Regions from separate parts of the Mesorhizobium sp. WSM4842 genome, predicted to be linked through region 1. Evidence: riboswitches for the same ligand, from Rfam matches in the RefSeq annotation. Region 1 holds a riboswitch; each other region holds the start of a gene.
What was found. A riboswitch is a leader RNA that binds a small molecule or an ion and turns the genes downstream of it on or off. The one in region 1 is predicted to bind S-adenosylmethionine.
Positions count from the first base shown of each region.

Region 2: it holds a riboswitch for S-adenosylmethionine, as region 1 does, so the genes downstream of both, AC0NIE_RS08185 (hypothetical protein) here and AC0NIE_RS00275 (O-succinylhomoserine sulfhydrylase) in region 1, are expected to answer to the same signal.
Region 3: it holds a riboswitch for S-adenosylmethionine, as region 1 does, so the genes downstream of both, metX (homoserine O-acetyltransferase MetX) here and AC0NIE_RS00275 (O-succinylhomoserine sulfhydrylase) in region 1, are expected to answer to the same signal.

Region 1 covers NZ_CM148372.1:56,948-61,996, forward strand. The annotation lists gene AC0NIE_RS00265 (ABC transporter substrate-binding protein) at 270-1,043, opposite strand; gene AC0NIE_RS00270 (2'-deoxycytidine 5'-triphosphate deaminase) at 1,137-2,231, opposite strand; SAM riboswitch at 2,356-2,433, shown strand; gene AC0NIE_RS00275 (O-succinylhomoserine sulfhydrylase) at 2,508-3,698, shown strand; gene AC0NIE_RS00280 (ceramide glucosyltransferase) at 3,745-4,899, opposite strand.
Region 2 covers NZ_CM148372.1:1,706,291-1,711,339, forward strand. The annotation lists gene AC0NIE_RS08165 (SH3 domain-containing protein) at 1-895, shown strand, start outside; gene AC0NIE_RS08170 (thermonuclease family protein) at 961-1,374, shown strand; gene AC0NIE_RS08175 (hypothetical protein) at 1,374-1,640, shown strand; gene AC0NIE_RS08180 (helix-turn-helix domain-containing protein) at 1,656-1,778, shown strand; SAM-I-IV-variant riboswitch at 1,977-2,076, shown strand; gene AC0NIE_RS08185 (hypothetical protein) at 2,113-2,685, shown strand; gene AC0NIE_RS08190 (hypothetical protein) at 2,697-2,927, shown strand; gene AC0NIE_RS08195 (hypothetical protein) at 3,114-3,578, shown strand; partial or broken gene groL (chaperonin GroEL) at 4,149-5,049, opposite strand, start outside.
Region 3 covers NZ_CM148372.1:1,763,246-1,768,294, forward strand. The annotation lists gene metW (methionine biosynthesis protein MetW) at 70-684, opposite strand; gene metX (homoserine O-acetyltransferase MetX) at 854-2,023, opposite strand; SAM riboswitch at 2,143-2,220, opposite strand; gene hisC (histidinol-phosphate transaminase) at 2,532-3,641, shown strand; gene AC0NIE_RS08470 (prephenate/arogenate dehydrogenase family protein) at 3,648-4,583, shown strand; gene AC0NIE_RS08475 (sugar kinase) at 4,684-5,049, opposite strand, start outside.

The sequences.
Region 1 (5,049 bases):
GAGGGGTGTTGCAGGGAACGCCAACCCATCATTCCGTCCAGCACCCCTCAACCGTCTTGGCGCTGCGCGCCAATCCACCTTCTCTCACAAGGGGAGAAGAGAAGGACGCGCGAAGCATACCGACCTCAATAAATATCGAAATCGAAATATTTGGCCTGGATCTTCTTGTAGGTGCCGTCTGCGACGATCGCATCGATCGCGGCATTGAGCTTTTCGCGCGTCCTTCTCCCACAAGGGGAGAAGAGAAGGACGCGCGAAGCATACCGACCTCAATAAATATCGAAATCGAAATATTTGGCCTGGATCTTCTTGTAGGTGCCGTCTGCGACGATCGCATCGATCGCGGCATTGAGCTTTTCGCGCAGCGCACTGTCTTCCTTGCGCACGGCGATACCGGCTTCGGTCTCGGTGCCCTTGACGTCGCCGACCATCTTGCAGCAGCCGTCGCTCGACTTCTTCATCCAGTCCATCAGCACGAATTTGTCTGAAAGGACGGCATCGAGACGGCCGTTCATCAGGTCGGCGACCGCCTCCTCCTGGGTCGGGTAGAGCTTCGCCTCGGCGCCGGCCTTGCTATAGACATCCTGGGCATAGTCGGCCTGGGTGGTCGAAGCCTGCGCGCCGACTGTCTTGCCGGCGAGTGCTGCGGGTTCGGTCGAGGCAATATCGCTGTCCTTCAAGGCCACCAGCGAAAGCGGCGTCGTATAGTATTTGTTGGTGAAGGAGACCTGCTTCTTGCGCTCCTCGGTGATGCTCATGGACGCGATGATGGCGTCGAATTTCCTGGCCTGGAGCGCTGGGATCATGCCGTCCCAGTCCTGCGTGACAAGTTCGCATTCGACCTTCATCTGAGCGCAAAGCGCATTGGCAATGTCGATGTCGAAGCCGACGAGCTTGCCATCCGCGGTGATGGTGTTGAACGGCGGATAAGCGCCTTCGGTGGCGATCTTCAACTTTTCCTGTGCTTGCGCCGACAAGGACCCGGCAGCCATCACCAGCATGGCAGCTGCTGCTGCCGATGCGATCCATCTTGAAATCTGCATTTCTTGTTCCCTTGGTTCCAACCACCTTGACGGTTGGGCACAACCAAGCACGGCCTACAAGGTCAGGCAAGCACAGTCTGATTTAATCGGCGATCAGCGCGCGACGCGGAAATGCTTGGACAGTTTCAGGCCCTGTGCCTGGTAGTGCGAGCCGAGATCAGTGCCGTAGAGCGCCTGCGGCCGCTTCAGCATGTGCTCGTAGACCAGCCGCCCGACGATCTGGCCGTGGTCGAGGATGAACGGCACTTCGTGGCTGCGCACTTCGAGCACCGCCTTGCTGCCGGTACCGCCGGCCGCCGAATGGCCGAAGCCCGGATCGAAGAAACCGGCATAGTGAACACGGAATTCGCCAACCAGCGGATCGAAGGGCGTCATCTCGGCGGCGTAGAGCGGCGGCACATGCACCGCTTCCTGGCTGACGAGGATATAAAATTCGTCCGGATCGAGCACCAGTTCGCCGGCGCCGCTCTTGTAGAGCGGATCCCAGAAATCGACGACATCCTGTGCGGCGCGCTTGTCGACATCGACCAGGCCGGTGTGGTGCTTGCCGCGGTAGCCGACCAGCCCGTCCTTGTCGCCATCGAGGTCGATCGACAGCGCAATACCGCCGCCGGAAATATTCGGTGGCTCGGTGGCGACGAGCGTCTCGGCACGGTGCAATTCGTGCAGCTCGCTTTCCGACAAAAGCGCATTGCCGGTGCGGAACCTGATCTGAGACAGCCGCGAGCCGGCGCGGACGACGATCGGAAAGGTGCGCGGGCTGACCTCCAGATAGAGCGGGCCGTCGTAGCCGGCAGCGATCTTGTCGAACTCGTGGCCACGATCGGTCATCACGCGGGTGAAGATGTCGAGCCGTCCGGTCGAGCTCTTCGGGTTGGCGGAGGCGGAGATGTTTGCCGGAAGCGCCAGGCTCTCGAGCAGCGGCACGATATAGACGCAGCCCGTCTCCAGCACCGCACCATCGGCGATATTGATTTCGTGCAGCTTCAGACGGTCGAGTTTTTCAGCAACCCTGTGGCTGGGGCCGGGAAGGAAGGAGGCGCGCACCCGCCAGGCCTTGTCGCCAAGCCTGAGGTCGAGGCTGGCCGGCTGGACCTGGTCGGCATCAAGCGCGCGCGGCGACTTCAGCGCGCCCGACTGGAACAGCGCGGAAATGTCCTGATCGGGAAGAATGCCTGTCTGCCGCAAGTCTGGCTCCGCTCGAAGGCCGGGCGAGGTCTCGTTTTGTTGCAGGTCCTTGCCACGGAATCTGCTGGTACAAACCTCTTAATCATGCCGGCAATTGACGCAAGCGCGGTGCAGGTCTAAAGGGTCGTTATCCCGTGGTGATTTGGCCGGTCGGCTTGCAGCCACGTTAAACAAGTCGCTAAAGGACCGTCGGGCCGAAAGGCCGTATGGACCGGTTGCGACTTTCGCGGCCGGTTTTTTTGTGTTTGGACCATTTCTGGTGTTTGGAACAAGGTGATGACGAGCAACAAGCGCAACTGGAAGCCTCAGACCGCCCTCGTGCATGCGGGAACGCTGCGTTCCGGCTTCGGCGAAACCTCCGAGGCGATGTATCTCACGCAAGGTTATGTCTACGACACGGCGCAGGCGGCGGAAGCCCGCTTCAAGGGCGAGGAACCGGGCTTCATTTATTCGCGCTATGCCAATCCGACAGTCGACATGTTCGAGAAGCGCATGTGTGCGCTGGAAGGTGCCGAAGATGCCCGCGCCACCGCATCCGGCATGGCGGCGGTGACAGCGGCGTTGCTGTGCAGCGCCAAGGCCGGCGACCACATCGTGGCGGCGCGCGCGCTGTTCGGCTCCTGCCGCTGGGTGGTCGAAACGCTTGCGCCGAAGTACGGCATCGAGGCGACGCTGGTCGACGGCACCGAAATCGCCAATTGGGAAAAGGCGGTCAGGCCCAACACAAAGCTGTTCTTCCTTGAAAGCCCGACCAATCCGACGCTGGAAGTCGTCGACATCTCAGCCGTCGCCTCACTTGCGAATTCGATCGGCGCGCGGCTGATCGTCGACAACGTCTTTGCCACGCCCCTACAGCAGAAGCCGTTGCAGCTCGGCGCCCATATCGTCGTCTATTCGGCGACCAAGCACATCGACGGCCAGGGGCGCTGTCTCGGCGGCGTCATCCTGTCGGACAAGAAGTGGATCGACGAGAACCTGCACGACTATTTCCGCCACACCGGTCCCAGCCTGTCGCCGTTCAATGCCTGGACGCTGCTGAAGGGCCTGGAAACGCTGCCGCTGCGCGTGCGCCAGCAGACGGAAAGTGCCGGCCGGATCGCGGACTTCCTCGCCGAGCAGCCGGAGATCGCCCGCGTCATCTATCCCGGCCGCGCCGATCACCCGCAAGCGGCGGTCGTCAAGAAGCAGATGTCGGGCGGCTCGACGCTGATCTGCCTCGACGTCAAGGGCGGCAAACAGGCGGCTTTCGCCTTCCAGAACGCGCTCGATATCGTGCTGATCTCTAACAATCTCGGCGATGCCAAGAGCCTGATCACCCATCCGGCGACGACGACGCACAAGAATCTGAGCGATGAGGCGCGTGCCGAACTCGGCATCGGGCCAGGCACGCTCAGGCTGTCCGTCGGCCTGGAGGACACAGACGACCTGCTCGAAGACATCGAGCAGGCACTGAAAGCCGCCAGATAGGGATACGCGCCGAACAGCTTCGCTCGAATCGTCAAGCCAAGCGCGGTCAGGCGCCCGACGGGGTCTCTTCCAATTCCGCACCGGCGCTGGTGTGGATGGTCATCGTGTTGCCGCGCCAGTCGACGGCACCGCTGAGCCAGCCGCGCACCCAGATGGCGGGAAGCATCACGTCCCGCGCAACCATCGCCGGGATAATGCGCAGCGACAGGTGCCAGCCCTTGGCCGAGGCGAGAGCGCATTCCGGGAGATAGGCGACTACCAGCACGGCAACGGCGGTTGCCGACAGGCTGAAGCCGGCGCCTGCTGCAGCAACCAGCGCAAGCACCAGCGGCGGCGCCGCTCCGATCAGGATCTCGGGCGCGAAGAACAGGGGGAAGGTGACGCGGCGCAGGCGTGCCCAGCGGGCCTGACGCGACCAGATTTCGCCAAATGTGCGCAAACCGAGCGGCTGCTCGAAGGGCGAGGCGACAAGATTGACGCGCAGTCCAAGCCCGTTGACCAGCTTGGTCGCGGCGGCATCCTCGGCAATCTCGGCGGCAAGCGCACGGATGCCGCCATTGGCGTCGAGCATGGGCTTGTTCCACAACATGCTCTTGCCCTGGGCGAAACCGAGGCCGAGCGCCTCGCCGGTATATTGCCAGCGCGCCTGCAGCGTGTTGAGGAAAGCGCATTCGACCTCCGCCCAGAACCCGTCCGGCCGCGAGCCGATCGGCGTCGAGCAGACAAGGCCAGTGTCCGGCCGCCATGCCGCCATCAGATGCTGGACATAGTCCCTCGACATCAGGACGTTGGAATCGGCAAGGATGACCCAGCGGTGGCGCGCGGCCTCCCAGCCCTTCACGCAATTGTTGAGTTTCGGATTGCCGCTGATGCGGTCGTCGCCGACGAGCAGCCGGGCCGGCACGGCTGGAAAGCGGGCAATCGCGTCGGTGATCGGCCCGACCACCGGGTCATCGGCATGGGCGACGCAGAAGATGAGCTCATAGCGCGGCCAGTCGAGAGAGAAGGCGCGCTCGAGCGTTTCCTCGGCAAACGGTTCGACGCCGCGCGACGGCACGACGATCGACACCGGCGGCGCCTTGCCGGCTGCCGGCGTGATCCTGCCAGGCCGCTTCAGCTTCAACGAAGCGAGCAGGATGCTGGCGAGATTGACAAGAAGCAGAGCTGTGGAAAGCAAGGCGGCTGTGACTGTCAATTCCATCGATATCTGGTCACTCCAGAAAAAACCGGCCGCATGAAAGCCGTTTCAACAGTTCGACAGAATGCTGAGTCGCCCGGCCCTGCACACCATCATTGTCATGTGTCACTTAAATGACATTGTTCTTCGGCACCTGCGCGCAAAGCAGGCGGG
Region 2 (5,049 bases), 1.6 Mb from region 1:
TGCTAAGGCACTTGAGTTGGGCCGACTAATCCGAGCGTTCGGTTTGGACACATTCCAGATCAAGCGGAGCGAATGCGCCTCCGCCTGCGCGCTCGCCTTTATGGGTGGCGCCCGCCGGATGGCCGAAGCGGGCGCTATAGGTGTCCACAAGTCCTCATTTGCAAATCCGGATCAAATTGGGTCCGGCCACGCCGTGGACATTGTGCAGGACATGACTGCTGAGAAGATCGACTACATGATCGAGATGGGCGTTGATCCCGCGTTGCTACGCCTCTCGCTTCGCTACGGCAGCGATGACATGCGCTACCTTTCGCGGAGCGAGATGGCGCAATATCGCGTCGTTACAGGCGACACCACCTCCACGGCTCCCACTGTGGCGACTACGATGCCTCCAGCCGGTGGTGTGGATGCGCGGTTCCAAATTCCCGACGCTACCTCGGGACGCATCAGAAGCAGCCAGAAGGTGGTGTCTCTGAAGCAGCAACCCAACGCAGATGCGAGGGAAGTCGGAACGTTGGCAAACGGAACCGCCATCCAGATCATCAGCAGCGCAGACCGCTGGTTTCGGGTCCGCGCGGGCGACTTGGGCGGCTTCCTGCCGCAAGGCACTGTCGCCGTCGATCAATACGAAAGCGGCTCATTGGAGCAGCGCTATATACAGGTCAAGAGCCTGTCAGATTTCTTCACCGCCGAAGCCTACGCCCGCTCCTCACCAATACCGCTTACCGTTCATCTCTCGAACAATGGTATGTTCGCCATTGCCCTTGCCGAGACCTTCTCCCCGAAAGCGGTTGTCGGAAAGCTGGCCGAACTGAAGGCTGGGGGCCGGGTGCCCGCCGACGCAATAGTAGCCTACGGGAACACATATGTCCGTAAGGTTTGCTGCGCGCAATGATCAGGTCGTGCGTCCTTGGACTTGCGGTCGGGCTTCTCGCGATCTTCTTAGCACCGGTGACCGTCATGGCGGAGACGGTCAGCGGCGACCGCATCGTCATCATCGACGGCGACACAATTGCGCTGCCCTGCGCCGTTCCGGCACGCGGGTGCGCCGAGAAGATCCGGCTGCTCGGCATCGACACCCCCGAAACCCGACGCCCGCGTTGCGAGAACGAGCTACGGCTCGGCCTAGCAGCCAAACTGCGCCTTGCCGGACTGCTGCGCGGCCATCCCGTCGATATCGACCGCTCAGGCAGGAAAGACCGCTATCGCCGCGCCCTGGCCGATCTGAAGGTCGAGGGCGTTGATGTCGGCACCACGCTGATCGTCGAAGGCCACGCTCTCGCCTATCGGACCGGCGCTGAGGCAAGACTGGCCCGGCTCAGGCTCTGGTGCGGCCCGGCGGCAAACCTCGACGACGTGTGGAAGGGTTCCTGATGGCCCGTCATCAGCAGACGAAGCCCGGCGGCGCGTTGTCGATGTCGCCGGAGGCTTCAGAGCGCCTACGTGGTGAACTCGATGCATCACGCGAAGCTGGCATGGATATTGGAGACTGGCGGATCAAGCAGCGTCTGGAGAAGCGCGGCAAGGAGTGGGGCCGCGAGAACTACATCCATGCCCGCTGGCTCCGCGAACTGCCGGGAGAGTGGAACGAAGGCGAAATTCCCGAGGACCTGCAGGACTGGGAAGAGGACGGGCCGTAACCGAGATTTGCCGGTATCTCTAGGTCAATGCTCTATAAATTGTTTAGCGAAGGCAAACTGCATGCGAGCAAATCGGGCAGGCGCACGTTGATGCTCAAAACTGAATTAGAGCGGTATTTGCGGAAGATAACCCGATAAGGGAGCTATTGCTGCGCCTGACCGCCAACGTTTTGGCCACTCTCCACAGGCACAGGGCCCCGGCAGACCCGTCACACCAGTCAACTCGAAGGCGGGGGCGGGTGGGATTGTGGCCCCCCAGCGATCACTCGCTTTCAGCCCCCAGAGATATCACCACGAGGAGAAAGCTTGCTGAAGTGCAATCGCCTTGTTAGACCAATCACGCATCCAGAGAGGGCTTCGGCCCTGCCAACCAGCCTTGACCGGCAACGGTGGTAAAGACGATGTGGCCCTTAACGGGGCAACAGTAGGTCTCAGCCCTCCAGATGCGTGCGAAACGACGGAGGGAATTTTCATGCTGACGAGGCGAGGTTTTCTGATCGGGGCGGGCGGCCTGCTCACGGCTGCATTCGCAAAGGATGCGCAATCCTTCATTCGCAGGACTGGGCAGCCCCTGCTTGCCCCACCTGCGGAGGCGGCGCAGACCATGTACTGGTATGACGGTGGGGAGCAGGGCTACCTTCTCACAATCGGCCCTTGGGACTTCTGCCCAGCGCCGCCGACCTGGCGCGAGTTCTTCACCAGCGAGGGCCTTGGACACCGCACCGAACCCGAAATTCACGCCATCTGGGAGGAGCACGGGATCGGCCCTGAGAACTACGACGATCCGGTTGGAGGGTGGTTCTGGGAAACCCGCTTCGATCTCGAGACCGGCCCGTGCGCCAAGGCCTACCGCCTGCTGAAGAAGTTTGACCTTGGCCCAAAGCTCAGGCGCGGGAGCGATGAGCCCCATCTGGTATTCTGCGAGGGTGACGTCGCCAACGACGATAGCCGGTGGGTCGATGCAAGAGATCAACTCACGCTCTCCCTCCTGCAGGCTCGGCTGATCGATCTGAAGGTCCCCATCCGGATCGCACAGGGGGTTTGAGGGTTCCCGACATGACGGAAAATGGTACGAAGCCGACCGCCGGCGCACCGAGCCTGGGGAGGCCGATGGAGCCTTACACTTGCCGCTATTGCAGCTGGGTGACCACGGTGCCGAGCGAGGCCGAGGCACGTCTCTGTATGCGGTGTGTCCGTTTCGAGGGTGATGTGCATCCGGCTATGACCGGAGCGCGGATTGCGGCACACAACGCCCGCATCATGGGCATGATCAAGAAAAAGGACTAAGGCTAGGCGATCCTGCATCGTCCATAACGTAGCAAAAAGCAGCGTGTTGAGCGGCTGCAAAGCGGCTGGCCTCGCTTGTGGCTGGATGATGAACCGGTTGTTCGCTTCATCGCTGAAAAGCGATATGACGAGCTTGACCAGACAACGGTACGAATGGAACCTGGTTAGTGATTGTGGGAGGGACAGATGCGCGTTCCAGCAGTTCTGGGATTGTCACTCGTCTTGGGTAACGCAGCGCACGCCGAGACCCTGTATTACGGCTCGCGAGCGGGAATGGAAGTCACCGTAGTGAAGAAATCAAACATCGGCACGACGCACGCCAAAATCACGCTCAAGCATACGAAAGCGAACGCAACTGCTTTTTGTCGGGATTACGTCCAGAAGGTCACGCCAAAATGCATCGCGGACGAAATGAAGGTGTCGCTGCTGCCGGAAATTTCGGCCAACTGCAAGACCGGCAAGTTTGTGACGGCCAATGGGCAGGGCTATCAATTCCTCGGCTCGAACACACAGTACGATCCGACAGCATTTAACACCGAATACCTGCTCGTTGAGGTAGGCAGCAACGAACCTCTCGATGGAAGCAGTGCCTCCGGATACGATGTCGCTTTGGACCAGTTCAAGGCTCTATGCCCCGACCGGGCGCTGTAAAAGATCACCCTGAAAATCGGGCCGGGCCCACTTGGCTCGCTTGGCGCCTTCGGTAAGCACAGGCGCCGATCACTCGTTCATGGGCGGCAACGCAGGGATATCCTTCAGCGGACATCGACAGCATCTACCACGCGCTTTGCCATCGCCGACGACGAGGCAGAACCTGATGACGATGAAGGACGCGATCGTGGCCGGGCAACGACGCGCGCACATGATGAAAACGAAGTAGTCGCCTTTGATGAAGGCCGAGGTGGAGGGCCGGGCCCGCGGCACCCCCGCCGCCCCCGGTTGACCGAAGGCGCGTGGTGGCTTGTGGGGGCCCACATTCTTGCGCGCAGCCGGGTTCGGCGGCTTTGCCAGATGGTCTGTCGACTGAAGATTCAGCGCTAACTACCCATTGCGGAAGCTCGTTCGGCCTCGGCCGAATTCACGCCCATGACCCTATGGGGATGTTTGATGTGCCGCGGCCAAACGCCCGCTTCCGCACGGGGAGCCGACATTCCGTCAGTTGACACGTAAGGAGCCTCATTGCTCGGCACGATGCTACCGTCCTATTCAGATGCTCCTCGCTTCGGCGACCATGGCTTCGGTGGTGACGAGCAGGCCGGCGACCGAGGCCGCGTCTTGGAGGGCGGTGCGGACAACCTTGACCGGGTCGACGATGCCCATGGCGATCATGTCGCCATATTCGCCGGTCTGGGCGTTGTAGCCGAAGGTCGGCGACTTGTTGTCGAGGATCCTGCCAGCGACGATCGAGGCTTCCGCGCCTGCGTTCGCGGCGATCTGGCGGGCCGGAGCCTGCAGCGCGCGGCGGACGATGGCGATGCCGGCCGTCTGGTCGGCATTGGCGCCGGTGACGGTGATGGCCAGCGATGCGCGCAGCAGGGCGACGCCACCGCCGGCAACGATGCCTTCTTCAACGGCTGCACGCGTGGCGTTCAGCGCGTCGTCGACGCGGTCCTTCTTCTCTTTGACTTCGACTTCGGTCGCACCGCCGACGCGGATGACGGCAACGCCGCCGGCCAGCTTGGCGAGACGTTCCTGAAGCTTCTCCTTGTCGTAGTTCGACGTGGTCTCCTCGATCTGCTGCTTGATCTGGGCGACTCGGCCCTGGATCTCGGCCTTCTTGCCGGCGCCGTCGACGATGGTGGTGTTCTCCTTGGAGATCGACACCTTCTTGGCGCGGCCCAGCATGTTGAGGCCGACGTTCTCGAGCTTGATACCGAGGTCTTCGGAGATGACCTGGCCGCCGGTGAGGATGGCGATGTCTTCCAGCATGGCCTTGCGGCGATCACCGAAGCCCGGCGCCTTGACGGCGGCGATCTTCAGGCCGCCACGCAGCTTGTTGACGACCAGCGTGGCAAGCGCCTCGCCCTCGACGTCTTCCGAGATGATGAGCAGCGGCTTCGACGACTGGACGACAGCCTCGAGCACCGGCAGCATGGCCTGCAGGTTGGAGAGCTTCTTCTCG
Region 3 (5,049 bases), 1.7 Mb from region 1:
TCGATGAATGGCGAACAGTCGCAGATGGTCTCCGGACTCTTGCCGGCCGCGCGCCATATGCGACGGCCGTTATCGCTTCAGCAGGAACACCGCTTGCTGGCCAAAGAAATTCCAGAACCACCAAGGCATCGACAGGCCGATTTTCTGGCCATTGGCGTCGAGCGCGGTTGCTTTTTCTACCGTTGCGCCGAGCTCTTCGCAGAGATTGACGAAGTCGCGGATGGTGCAGAAATGGATGTTGGGCGTGTCGTACCAGGAATAGGGCAGGTCCTTGGTCACCGGCATCCGCCCTTCGACGAACAGCGAAAGGCGCACCCGCCAGTGGCCGAAATTGGGGAAGGAGACGATGGCGTGCTTGCCGATCCTAAGCAACTCGTCGAGCACCAGCTTCGGGTTGCGGGTCGCCTGCAAGGTCTGCGACAGGACGACGAAATCAAAACCCTTGTCGGGATAGAATTTGAGGTCCTTGTCGGCGTCGCCCTGGATGACGGACAGGCCGCGCGCCACGCATTCGTTGACGCCGCGCTGCGACAGTTCCATCCCACGGCCGTCGACCTGCTTCGTTGCCTGCAGCAATTCGAGCAGCAGGCCATCACCGGAGCCGACGTCCAGCACCCGCGACTGCGGCGGGATGAGATCGGCGACGACTTCGAGGTCGACGCGCTGGGCGTGGTTGACACTCATGATCGTGGCTTTTGCTTGGCGCATGACCTTGATCCGAAAAGTCTGCAACTTTTCGGGGCCATGCGCTGCCTGGCACATGATCCCGGTCCGAAAAGTCTGCAACTTTTCGGGGTCATGCGCTGATGCATGGCGCAAGATGCCGGTCCGGAAAGCCTGCAATCTTCAGGGATCATGCGCTGAGCCCCCTGGCGCGAGCCGCCGAGGCGATAAAGCCGTTGATGGCAGCAAACAGCTCCGGCTCGTCGAGCAGGAAGGCGTCGTGGCCGCGATCGGTCTCGATCTCGACGAAGGACACCGAGGCGCCGGCCGCGTTCAACGCGTGAACGACCGAGCGGCTCTCCTCGGTCGGGAACAGCCAGTCGCTGGTGAAGGAGACCAGGCAGAAACGGGTTCTGGTGCCGGCAAAGGCGTCGGCCAGCCGGCCGCCATGATCGGCGGCGAGATCGAAATAGTCCATCGCCCGGGTCATGTAGAGATAGGAGTTGGCGTCGAAGCGGTCGACGAAGGTCATGCCCTGATGGCGCAGATAGCTCTCAATCTGGAAGTCGGCGTCGAAACCGAAGGTGAGCGCTTCACGGTCCTGCAGGTTGCGGCCAAACTTCCGGTGCAGGGCCGCCTCCGACAGATAAGTGATGTGAGCGGCCATGCGCGCCACAGCCAGTCCCTTTTCCGGGCGCTTGCCCTGCTCGAAATATTTGCCGCCATGCCAGTCCGGATCGGCCATCACCGCTTGCCGGCCGACCTCATGGAAGGCGATGTTCTGCGAGGAATGGCGTGCGCCAGTGGCGATCGGCAGCGCCGAGAAAACGCGCTCCGGATAGCTCGACGCCCATTGTAGCACCTGCATGCCGCCCATCGAGCCGCCGAGCACCGAGAACAGTTTTTCGATGCCGAAATGATCGACCAGCATCAACTGCGCCCGCACCATGTCGCGGATGGTGATGATCGGCAGGTCGAGCCCGTAGGGCTTGCCGGTGGCTGGATTGGTCGAGGCGGGGCCGGTCGAGCCGAGGCAGCCGCCGATGACGTTTGAGCAGATGACGAAGAAGCGGCTGGTGTCGATGATCTTGCCGGGGCCAATCAGCACTTCCCACCAGCCCGGCTTGCCGGTCACTGGATTGGTGCTGGCGACATGCTGGTCGCCGGTCAGTGCATGGCAGACGAGGATGGCGTTGGAGCGGGCGTCGTTGAGCGTGCCGTAAGTCTTGTAGGCGATCTGGAACGGTGACAGCAGCGTGCCGGCATCGAGCTTGAGCGGCTCGTCGGCACCGAAACGCAACACCGGGCTCGACGGCTCGTCGGCCTCGTTGTTGGTTCTTTTAGTGAGCAGCGCGACCATCGCATCCTCTTACATTAACCCATCGCGCTTTCCGAAAGTCGATTCCGATTTTCGGGTCGATGCGACTGTCCGGCCGGCTACGGACAACAAAAAACCGACATCGCCTTCGCAAAGCCGGTTACAGGATGCAAACGGCCCTTTAGCGAGTTGTTTAACGTGGCTGCAAGCCGACCGGCCAAATCACCACGGGATTTCGCCTTTCTTCTAGGACCGGAGCGTCTCGGCGTCAACGGCCAGTCGTTCACCCACGCCAGTCGCTCACCCATGATCGCCGCCTCTCGACATTCCAGGCCACGGCTTGTATTTCCGCTGCGGCTTCTAGTGTGGCGAATCCGAAATTCGCATCGCGTTGGAGCAGCGCAGTGGGCGAATTTCGGATTCGCCACACTAGCAACCAATGAATTCTAGTGTGCTGGATTTGAAGTTCCTGAGCGCTGTTGCCACCAAAATGGCAGGAACTTCAAATCCACCACACTAGGTGGAAGCGTTCTCGACGGATTTTTGCAATATGAACCAGGCATCGGATCAGGCACGTCCAACGCCCCGCGCGGGGATCATGGACATCGAAGCCTATGTGCCGGGCAAAAGCACGGCGCCGGCCGGCGTTGCCAAGGTCCACAAATTGTCGTCGAACGAGAACCCGCTCGGCCCCTCGCCGAAGGCGATAGAAGCCGCGCGCGACGTCGCGGCCAAACTCGACATATATCCCGACGGCACCGCCAGGCGCCTGCGGGAGGCGATCGCTGAGGTGCATGGCCTCAACCCGGCGAACATCGTCTGTTCCAATGGTTCCGACGAGATTCTCGGCCTGCTTGCGCAGACCTATCTCGCGCCCGGCCATGAAGCTGTGATCACCGAACACGGCTTCATGGTCTACAAGATCTACATCCAGTCGGCAGGTGCTGTCCCGGTGTCGGTCAAGGAAACCAATGAGCGCGCCGACGTCGATGCGATCCTCGCTGCGGTGACGCCGCGTACCAGGATCATCTTCCTCGCCAATCCCAACAACCCGACCGGCACCTATTTGCCGTTCCAGGAGGTGCGCCGCCTGCATGCCAGCCTGCCTCGAAACGTGCTTCTGGTGCTGGATGCAGCCTATGCCGAATATGTCCGCCGCAATGATTATGAAGCCGGCGTCGAGCTGGTGGCTGGCGCGGAAAACGTGGTTATGACCCGCACCTTCTCCAAGCTCGGCCTCGGCGGTGCGCGGATCGGCTGGATGTACGCGCCGATGCATATCATCGACGCGATCAACCGCGTGCGAGGTCCCTTCAACGTCAACGCGACGGCGATCGAGGCCGGCATTGCCGCGATCCGCGACCGCGCCCATGTCGAGCGCAGCGTGGCTCATAACGACACTTGGCTGCGATGGGTGAGCGAGGAGTTGACCAAACTCGGACTGCGGGTGACGCCGAGCGTCGGCAATTTCGTCCTCATCCACTTTCCCGAGGACAAAAAACATTCGGCGGCAGCTGCGGACGATTACCTCTCCGCGCGCGGCTATATATTGCGGCGCGTTTCCGGCTACGGCTTCCCCAATGCACTGCGCATGAGCATCGGCACCGAAGAGGCCAATCGCGGCGTTGTCGCCGCCCTCGCGACATTTCTGAAAAGCTAGAAGACCATGACATCACCGATGTTCGAAAAGATCGCGCTGGTCGGCATTGGCCTGATCGGCTCGTCGCTGGCCCGCGTAATCCATCGCGAAGGCCTTGCCGGTCACGTCGCCATCTCGACGCGCAGCGAAACGACCCTGGCGCGGGCGCGGGAACTCGGCCTCGGCTCCTCCTACGCGATGGACGCGAAAGAGGCGGTCGGCGATGCCGACCTGGTCATCGTTTCGGTGCCGGTCGGCTCTTCGGGCGAGGTCGCCGAGGAAATCGCACCGGCGCTGAAGCAGGGCGCCATCCTCACCGATGTCGGCTCGACCAAGGCGTCGGTCATCGCGCAGATGCAGCCGCATGTGCCTGCTGGCGTGCATTTCATTCCCGGCCATCCGCTGGCCGGCACTGAAAAATCGGGCCCGGACGCCGGCTTTGCCGAACTGTTCGAAAACCGCTGGTGCATCTTCACGCCGTTGCCCGGCACCGATCCGGCCGCCTTGGAAAAGCTCTCGGAATTCTGGCGCCGCTGCGGCTCCAACATCGACACGATGGATCCCCAGCATCACGACATGACATTGGCCATCGTCTCGCATCTGCCGCACATCATCGCCTACAACATCGTCGGAACCGCCGACGACCTGGAGTCGGTGACCAAGTCCGAGGTGATCAAATATTCGGCCTCCGGCTTTCGCGACTTCACTCGCCTTGCCGCGTCCGACCCGACGATGTGGCGGGACGTCTGCCTGCACAACAAGGACGCCATTCTCGAAATGCTGGCGCGGTTCTCGGAAGATCTGGCCTCGCTGCAGCGGGCGATCCGCTGGGGCGACGGCGAAAAACTTTTCGACCTGTTCACCCGCACCCGCGCCGTCCGCCGCTCGATCATCGAGGCCGGTCAGGACATCGACGTACCGGACTTTGGCCGGCAGGCAGTCGAGCACCCGGCCAAGGGATAGAGCATCGGACCCAAAAGTGGGTACTGGTTTTGGGAAAATCCGATGCTCAAACAAAAAGATAGAGCAGCGGTACGATTCGATTTGAAAGTCCGCCGCTGTCTCAGGCCGGCCAGTGAGCCGCCATCATCGCCAGTGTCTCGGCCCTGTCCGGCGCGCCCAGCCTGCCGCCGAAGCGCAGGCATTTGAGCGCGGCGGCGGCGCTGGCAAAGCGCAATGTCCGTTCGATCGGCATCGCCTCCGCCAACCCGACGGCAAAGGCGCCGTGAAACACGTCGCCGGCGGCAAGCGTATCCACTGCGTTGATCCTTGGCGCTGCGACATGGCGCACGGACCCAGCCGAGCGGTCGAACCACCAGCTTCCCGCCGCGCCGCCGGTCACCGCGACAAACGCATCGGTGCGTCTGCCCAGCGCTTCACAGGCCTTTTGCGGACCTCGTTCCTCGCCGCCGAGGATGAACGCCGCCGG